DNA from 2 places in the Staphylococcus lloydii genome. Region 2 is predicted to be linked to the other one. Evidence: a T-box and tRNA genes for the amino acid it is inferred to sense, from the RefSeq annotation. Region 2 holds a T-box; the other holds one or more tRNA genes.
The links. A T-box is a leader RNA that pairs with one kind of tRNA and senses whether it is charged. The one in region 2 lies ahead of serS (serine--tRNA ligase), so its partner is inferred to be a tRNA-Ser.

Region 1 (4,219 bases), 770 kb from region 2:
TATTTTCTTAGCGGTACAAAGTTCATTTTGGATAATACCTATTGGTTTAGTTTGCATGGCCATTGGTTATCTTTATACAGGAGGTCCATTACCTATTTCTTGGACGCCTTTTGGAGAACTGTTTTCTGGTTTCTTTATGGGCATGATTATTATAGTCCTATCATTCTTTATTCAAACAGGTAATCTCCATGCTTTTGTTTTTTGGATTAGCATACCAATCGTAATCACTATCGGTTTGATAAACATGGCCAATAACATTAGAGATCGAGTCAACGATAAAGAAAAAGGACGTTTCACGTTACCAATTCTTTTAGGCAAGAACAATTCTGTACGTTTCCTAGGTTTAATGTATATTATTGCTTATGCATTTGTAATATTTTTAGCATTCTTTAGACCAGGTGGTTCTATATTCTTCCTACTCGCATTGCTTTCATTCCCAATGCCAATTAAAGCAGTACGAAGATTTAAAAAACATGACACACCTGCAACAATGATGTCTGCTATGGAAGCGACTGGTAAAACAAATACTTTCTTCGGTATACTTTATGCCCTAGGTATTTACATTAGTGCCTTGTTAGGTGGCATTTAATACTTTTTAATCGACCTTGTAATAGGTCGATTTTTTAATTTGTCTGTACTTTATCCCCTTCATACACCATATGTCTATGATTATGACCATATAAATCAATATCACTTTGCGTCTTAAAACCAAATTTATTGTAGACATAATAGGCTCTTTCATTATGATAATCACAATTCAAACTCCATTTAGCTGTTGGCTCTTGTTCAATCACATATTGCATTAATTTAGTAGCAACGCCTCTGCCACGGTAATTTGGAAAAGTAGCAATCGTTTCGATATAATATTCGTCATCATTTGCTTCTTTCATCGGCATAGGTGTACCTAATGCTTTAATATCTTCATCAACATCTAAATCCAACCATGCGCGTTCTAATTTCAATTCATCTTTTCCTGGATACGCTATTAAACAACCTGCCACATGCCCGTCAATTTCATAAATCCAAATATTAGAAATATTACCTCTATATTGAATATCGACGATGCTCTTTTGCATAACTTTTAATAATCTTTCACGTTCAATTTGTTTAACCATATCTATCTCAAGTTCTTCCCATATGATATAACAAAGTTCTGCAATTGCCTCTTTATCTGATGCTTTTGCTTTTCTAATCATATTATTTCTCCTTTAAATTAATATGCTTTATCATTCATATTATATTATAACATCAACTAAATATTGAAATAATTAACTATCTAAAATTCGAAACTTTCAGTTATATTGAACAATGATTGACCAGTGTTTCATTAAAGCAGTAAACTGTAGTTAATCATTAGAAAGGATTTTGTTATGAGAGTAAGTAAAGTAACGTATGTATTATTAGCATTTTTATTAGGTTGGATTGGCGTTCATAAATTTTATTCCAATCAAGTTTTTCTAGGCGTATTGCACATCATTTTCTTCTGGACTGGTATCCCATATATTGTCGCTATCATAAGTGGTATCATTACTATTTTCTTTAAAAAAGCCGACGAAGATGGCATGATTGTTTTTTATTAACATCATAATTTATTTGTGATTATACGACTTAAAGTTATTAATATAGGGTAAGCATTACTATATAATTGCTATAACTTAGGAGGTAACTTATGCAACAATTTATACAAAGAATTATACGCGCACTTGCTGTAGGATATATTGTTAGAGGTATTAGACGATTAATTAGCAAAAGCAGCAATAGTAGCAAAAATAAAAATGATGATAATGATAAATCTCAATAATAATTAAAGCGCTAAACCAATTATTTGGTTTAGCGCTTTTTCATTGAAATGCTTTAAAATAGTATTTATTAAGACAGAAAATCACTATTATTCGGTCTATTTTCAAGATAGCTTATTTTTCCATCGCTATCTAATTTAGCGATATCAATGCCTTCTTGCGTATAAACGCCTGTTTCATATCTGTTGCCACAAATAGCCCATTTAGTAACGTAGGTGCCATCTTTATTTTGTTCCCAACCATTATACATATGTTTTAACTCTTTATTGGAATCAAAAACTTGTTTAACGAAATTTTCCCAAGCATCTTTACCGTTAAAAGTACGTCCATTTAAGACAAAAGTTATATCATCACTAAAAAGTGCGTTTAATTGAGCAAAACTTTCATCACTATCATTAGCCTCATCAAACAATTTAAAATAACTATCTAATACACGCATCAATACACCTTCTTTTATTTATTACTGTTCACTATTATATGGGTATATTAATATTTTACAAAAGTACTGCTTCAAAGATAAACATAAATTCACGATAGTTTTTACTACCTTCGGAAAAAATGGTGCAGTCTTTTGTTTCACACCGTCAGCAAAAATCAATTTACATTCCTTAATTAAACTTAACAAAATAAAAACCCGTCAAATCAACGTTTTAATAACGTCAACTTAACGGGAATTATAATAACGGAAACTATGGACGTTTACTCTCACTTACTATACGAAACTGCTAAAGAAGAAAACGATAAAGCAATATCAGAGTTAAGTGAAATGAAAGGATAACGTCAACGTGTTGGCGTAAATGGATAAATATATGCCAATATTGGCGTAGCGTTGGCGTAAAAATCAATTTACATTCCTTAATTAAATTTAACAAAATAAAAACCCGTCAAATCAACATTTTAAAAACGTCAACTTAACGGGAATTATAATAACGGAAACGGAGGGATTCGAACCCTCGCGCCGCTCTCGCGACCTACACCCTTAGCAGGGGCGCCTCTTCAGCCAACTTGAGTACGTTTCCAATGGCTCCACAGGTAGGACTCGAACCTACGACCGATCGGTTAACAGCCGATAGCTCTACCACTGAGCTACTGTGGATTAATAGCACTTCTTATCAAGCACAAATATTATTATATCAATTACAGACAATTTTTCAAGTAGAAATATTAAAAAAATATGCGGAACATTTACACTAATTTAATATATTATTCCGCATATTCCATTTTTACATGAGAAATTAATATACTATTTATGTTCAAACAATGAATACTTGGCTAATGCTTCATAAATATTTAATTGCGGTTTAGTATAATCTATAGGTGCATCTGGATCAAATGTAGTTATTCTTGCTTCTCTATCCATCATATAATAATAGTAAATCGCGTTTAAATATTGATGTCTCATACTATGACCAGAAATTTCAATAGTTATAAATTGGTTATCAACAAATGTTACCTTACTCTTTCTATCTTTTAGTGATTTGATACTTTGTACATAATGAATATTAATCCATGTATTTTCGTCTTTTCTATCAGAGTGTGTTGGGAAAAAGTATGTGGGAAATAACGGAGTGAATAATATCGGGGATTTACTGATAATTCCTGTGATGCGTATGGTGTCCTCTTTCTTAAAATGATAACTACTACCGTAAAATCGGCATGAACGTTCAATTATTTTGTGCGCTCTTTCTTTTAATTCTTCTGTTGGTTGTTTATATTTTAATACCCTTGTGCCACCATATTTTCTTTCTTTTGTATCAAACGGTTGAACTACCATGTCTCCTTTCTTTATAACATATTTATTAATTATCTCAATCGCCTCCTTCAATTTTATTGACTATATCGTATATCAACAAATTTATAAAATCAATAAATTATTAAATTAATTTTTATTTTTTATCATTTTTTATATAAATGACCAGAAGTTTTTCCAGTAAATAATAAATTAAAGTATACTTTTACACCTTTTTCTTTTAAAATGTCAGAATATTCATTGATTTCAAAATTTAATAATTGTATAATTAACTTAAATATATAGAAGGGGTGTGTTGGAGATGAAACATAATACAAATGTAAAATACAATACATTGGAATCATTTGTTTCTACAATTAATGACCTAGGTATCGAACTTATTATAGATGAATCTTTAAGAAACGTTCGAAAAGAGCAATTAGAAACATTAATCGACAAAGCGCTTCAAAATAAAAACGAACAAGACTTCAAACGCTACACAGAAGAATACAAACATCTGGAGGAATTTCTCGTTGGTTAATTTAATAAGCGCATCATTATTATAAAAAGTCTATTCCCTACTACATTCAATAGTAAGTGAATAGACTTTTTATTTTGGCTTATGACATAAGCCTAATTAATTCAAAACGATCTATATCTCCAAAGTAATGGCGAATATCATATTGTGATA
Region 2 (4,219 bases):
ACGCCATCGATAATGAGTGCAGTAAACAATGTAATCGGGATAAACGACAGCCATTTTACGACTTTCTCTGATAAGTGAACGCGTGTAATCAACATAAATGGTATAACTCTGGTTAACCACGTAACTACACCACATAAAACGATGATAATTAGCATATGTATCGTTATACTCATTTGGTCATCACCACCCCTAACGTTGCCGCAAGTATCGAAGATAAAATAATTGCTACATATGTAGGCATAAATAAACTAAATAAAAACATCATTACGATGACACAAACGATTAATACGATGTAAGTCATAATTTGAGAACGCTGTACAGTTTCAAATTGTGAAATTGCTAAAAAGATAAACATACCAGTAATAGCAAAATCTAAACCTAGTGCATCTGGATTATGGATATATTTACCGAAAATAGCTCCCACAATACATGATACGGTCCAGAATAAATATGCCGTTAAATTAAGTCCATGTAACCAGCGATCATTTATCTTCTCCCCTTTTAAGTGAGGTGTTATGGCGACGCCAAATGTTTCGTCTGTAACTAACGTCGCTAATCCTAAACGATTGAGCCAACCATAATCTTTATATTGGGGAGCTAATGTCATGCTTAATAAAAACATCCTCGAGTTAACTATAAATGTCGTAAGCACAATTGCAGTTATAGGTGTTCCAGCAATCACTAAACTACAAATGATAAATTGTGCAGCACCTGCATAAACGAGTAAGCATAATAAAACTATTTCTAGCAGACTAAATTTAGATGCTACCGCAACGATGCCAAAAGAAAGTCCAACACCTGCATAACCTAATAATGTAGGCACACATTCTTTAACACCTTGCCTAAATGTTAAATGCGAAGCCATATACTACCCCTCCCCTACCTGAAAACATATTATTGACAGTCTAATACAGAATATTTAAGCGAGCAATAAGGTTAGTCTTCCGTTTGTGTTAAGTTAGACAAACGGAATGCTAAAAACAACTATCCTCTAGACTCCCCTACCCTATTAAAAATGCGTTCCATCTCATAGACGGAACGCTAGTTATTACTTTAATTTACGGTTATTTAACTACTGGACCTATTTTAGTTTTACCACCCATAAATGGTACGAGTGCTTCAGGAATTGTAATTGAGCCATCTTCATTTTGATAGTTTTCAACGATAGCTGCAAAGGTACGACCTACTGCTAACCCACTACCATTTAATGTGTGAACTAATTCTGGCTTAGATGCTTTATCTCTTTTGAAGCGGATATTTGCACGGCGTGCTTGGAAATCTGTAACGTTTGAGCAAGAACTTATTTCTTTATAGTCATCATAGCTTGGTAACCAAACTTCTAAATCATAAGTTTTACTTGCACCGAAACCTATATCTCCAGTACATAAAATCACGCGACGATAAGGTAATCCTAATTCTTCTAAAATAGCTTCTGCGTGAAGCGTCATTTCTTCTAATGCATTCCATGAATCTTCAGGTTTTTCATAACGTACCATTTCTACTTTATCAAATTGGTGTAAGCGAATTAGACCTCTTGTATCTCTTCCTGCTGAACCCGCTTCACTTCGATAACATGCTGATTGTGCTGTAAATTTCTCAGGTAAGACATCGGGACCAATAATTTCATTTCTATAATAGTTAGTTAAAGGCACTTCAGCTGTTGGGATCGTATATAGACCTTCTTTTTCTACTTTAAATAAATCTTCTTCAAACTTAGGTAATTGACCTGTGCCGTACATTGATTCTGCATTAACTAATTGTGGTACCATCATTTCAGTATAGCCATGTTGTGTCGTATGTTTAGTAACCATATAGTTCATTAATGCACGTTCTAATTGTGCGCCTTCGCCAGTTAAAAATATGAAACGTGCGCCTGATACTTTTGCGGCACGTTCAAAATTAACCAATTTTAAGTTTTCCACTATATCCCAGTGAGGTTGAGCTTCAAAATCAAATGTTCTTGGCGTGCCCCAGCGTTTTAACTCGACATTGTCTTCATCTGAATCGCCAACTGGCACATCATCGTGAATTAAGTTAGGGATAGTAGCTAAATGATTCGTTAATTGTTCATCGACATCATTTAATTGTTCATCAAGTTGTTTAATCTTGTCTCCTAAATCTCTCATTGCAGCAATTACATCATCCGCATTTTCTTTATTACGTTTTTTCTGAGCAATCTCACCACTTACTTTATTACGTTCTGCCTTCATTTCTTCAGATTGACTAATTAATTGACGACGTTTTTCATCTAAATTAAGTACCTCATCAACAACACTTTCGCTCATACCACGCTTAGCTACTTTGTCTTTAACTAATTGAGGTTCTGTACGAAACATTCTAATATCTAACATATCATTCAATTCCTTTCGATGTTTATTTGAGTAGAACAAAAAAAGACCACATCCCTAACACAAGGGACGTGGTCACGCGTTGCCACCCTATTTAACAGCCTAATTAAGACTGCGCTCTCACTAAAATAACGGTTAAACCGATTGTTCTCAAATATAGGTAGATTCATTTTAATGCTGATACTTGTTCGCACCAACCACAAGTTCTCTGATATCAAGCGTCTTAAAATTACTTAGCCTATGAACAATGCTCTATTTACTTAAATTAAATATAGCAAATTCAAATGTTATTTTCAAGCAACATTGTTAAGCTGATTAAGCATTATAAGCTCTATCACGTAAATGTTGTGCAACCGCTGCAATGTCTTTATGGAATTGTCTATCTTCAGTAATAGTTGGGATGATATGTCTTAATTCATCATATTTCGCGCGTGTCTTAGGTGATAATTTTTCAATGTCTTTATGCTCCACTGCTTGTAGCGCAATAATACATTCAATCGCAATGACACTTCTCGTGTTTTCAATAATATTATAACCATGACGTGAGGCTATCGTACCCATTGAAACATGATCTTCTTGGTTCGCTGATGAAGGTATAGAATCCACACTAGCAGGGTGGGCTAATGTTTTATTTTCTGATACTAAACTGGCTGCAGCGTATTGCATAATCATTGCTCCACTTTGTAACCCTGGTTGTGGACTTAAAAATGCTGGTAGTCCATTATTCAATTGCGGGTTAACGAGACGTTCTAAACGACGTTCGGCAACGTTACCTAATTCGCTAACGCCTATTTTTAAGAAGTCTAAGGCAAATGCGATAGGTTGCCCGTGGAAGTTTCCACCTGAAATAACGAGCGTTTCATCATCTTCATCAAAAATAAGTGGGTTATCGTTAGCTGCATTCATTTCAAATTCTAATTTCTCTTTAACATAGTTAAATACTTGGAAACTCGCACCGTGAATTTGAGGAATACAACGTAAAGAGTAAGCATCTTGAACTCGAATCTCACCTTGTCTCGTTGTTAATTGCGAGCCGTCTAACCAGTCCAACATACGTGCTGCTACAGCAGTTTGTTCATCAAAGTTTCTGACTTTATGTACATTTTCATTATATGCGTCTGTAATACCATTTAAAGCTTGATGCGTTAATGCTGCAATCCATTCAGCCTGTAATGCTAAATCTTCCGCTTCAATATAATTAATCACGCCTTGCGCAGTCATTGCTTGCGTACCATTAATTAATGCTAGTCCTTCTTTAGCTTGTAACTGTAAAGGTTGTCTATTTAAATTACTTAAGACATGTCTGCTATCAACTTCTTCTCCTTGGTAGAAAACATTACCTTCACCAATTAATGCCAAAGCTAAATGTGCTAATGGGGCTAAGTCTCCTGAAGCACCCAATGAACCTTGTTGTGGAATGACCGGAATAATACGTTGATTAATAAAATAAATAAGTTGGTCAATCAGTTCTACAGTTGTGCCTGAATGTCCTTTTAATAAAGTATTTAAACGTAAAACCATCATCACTAATGACACTTCTTCTCCAAATGGTTTACCTACACCACAAGCATGTGAGCGAATTAAGTTCGTTTGTAATTGTTCATATTCCCCTTGATCAATTCTGATATCACTAAATAAACCAAATCCAGTCGTAATACCATATACTGTTTTTTTATTAGCGATAATATCTTCAACTGTTGCACGACTTTGCTTAACACGTTGCAGTGCTTCATCTGTAATCTCTACAGTTTCTCTTTCATTTAAAAAGTTTTTAATCTCTGCAATCGTTAAATCATTTCCTGTTAATTGTAATACCATTATCCCATCTCCTCTCAATAATTAGCATGCAACTCAAAGTATACGCTTTCATT

Region 1: it encodes a tRNA-Ser, which carries the amino acid that the T-box ahead of serS (serine--tRNA ligase) is inferred to sense. The anticodon was not compared.

The regions. Positions count from the first base shown of each region.
Region 1 covers NZ_CP064056.1:1,815,158-1,819,376, forward strand. Annotated here, with positions in the region: gene ISP08_RS08800 (1,4-dihydroxy-2-naphthoate polyprenyltransferase) at 1-589, shown strand, start outside; gene ISP08_RS08805 (GNAT family N-acetyltransferase) at 624-1,196, opposite strand; gene ISP08_RS08810 (TM2 domain-containing protein) at 1,371-1,580, shown strand; gene ISP08_RS12940 (hypothetical protein) at 1,670-1,801, shown strand; gene ISP08_RS08815 (nuclear transport factor 2 family protein) at 1,870-2,238, opposite strand; tRNA gene ISP08_RS08820 (tRNA-Ser) at 2,730-2,818, opposite strand; tRNA gene ISP08_RS08825 (tRNA-Asn) at 2,821-2,895, opposite strand; gene ISP08_RS08830 (competence protein ComK) at 3,043-3,606, opposite strand; gene ISP08_RS08835 (IDEAL domain-containing protein) at 3,851-4,069, shown strand; gene lplA (lipoate--protein ligase) at 4,149-4,219, opposite strand, start outside.
Region 2 covers NZ_CP064056.1:10,889-15,107, reverse strand. Annotated here, with positions in the region: gene ISP08_RS00060 (AzlD domain-containing protein) at 1-173, opposite strand, end outside; gene ISP08_RS00055 (AzlC family ABC transporter permease) at 170-865, opposite strand; gene serS (serine--tRNA ligase) at 1,065-2,351, opposite strand; T-box leader at 2,411-2,597, opposite strand; gene hutH (histidine ammonia-lyase) at 2,664-4,166, opposite strand.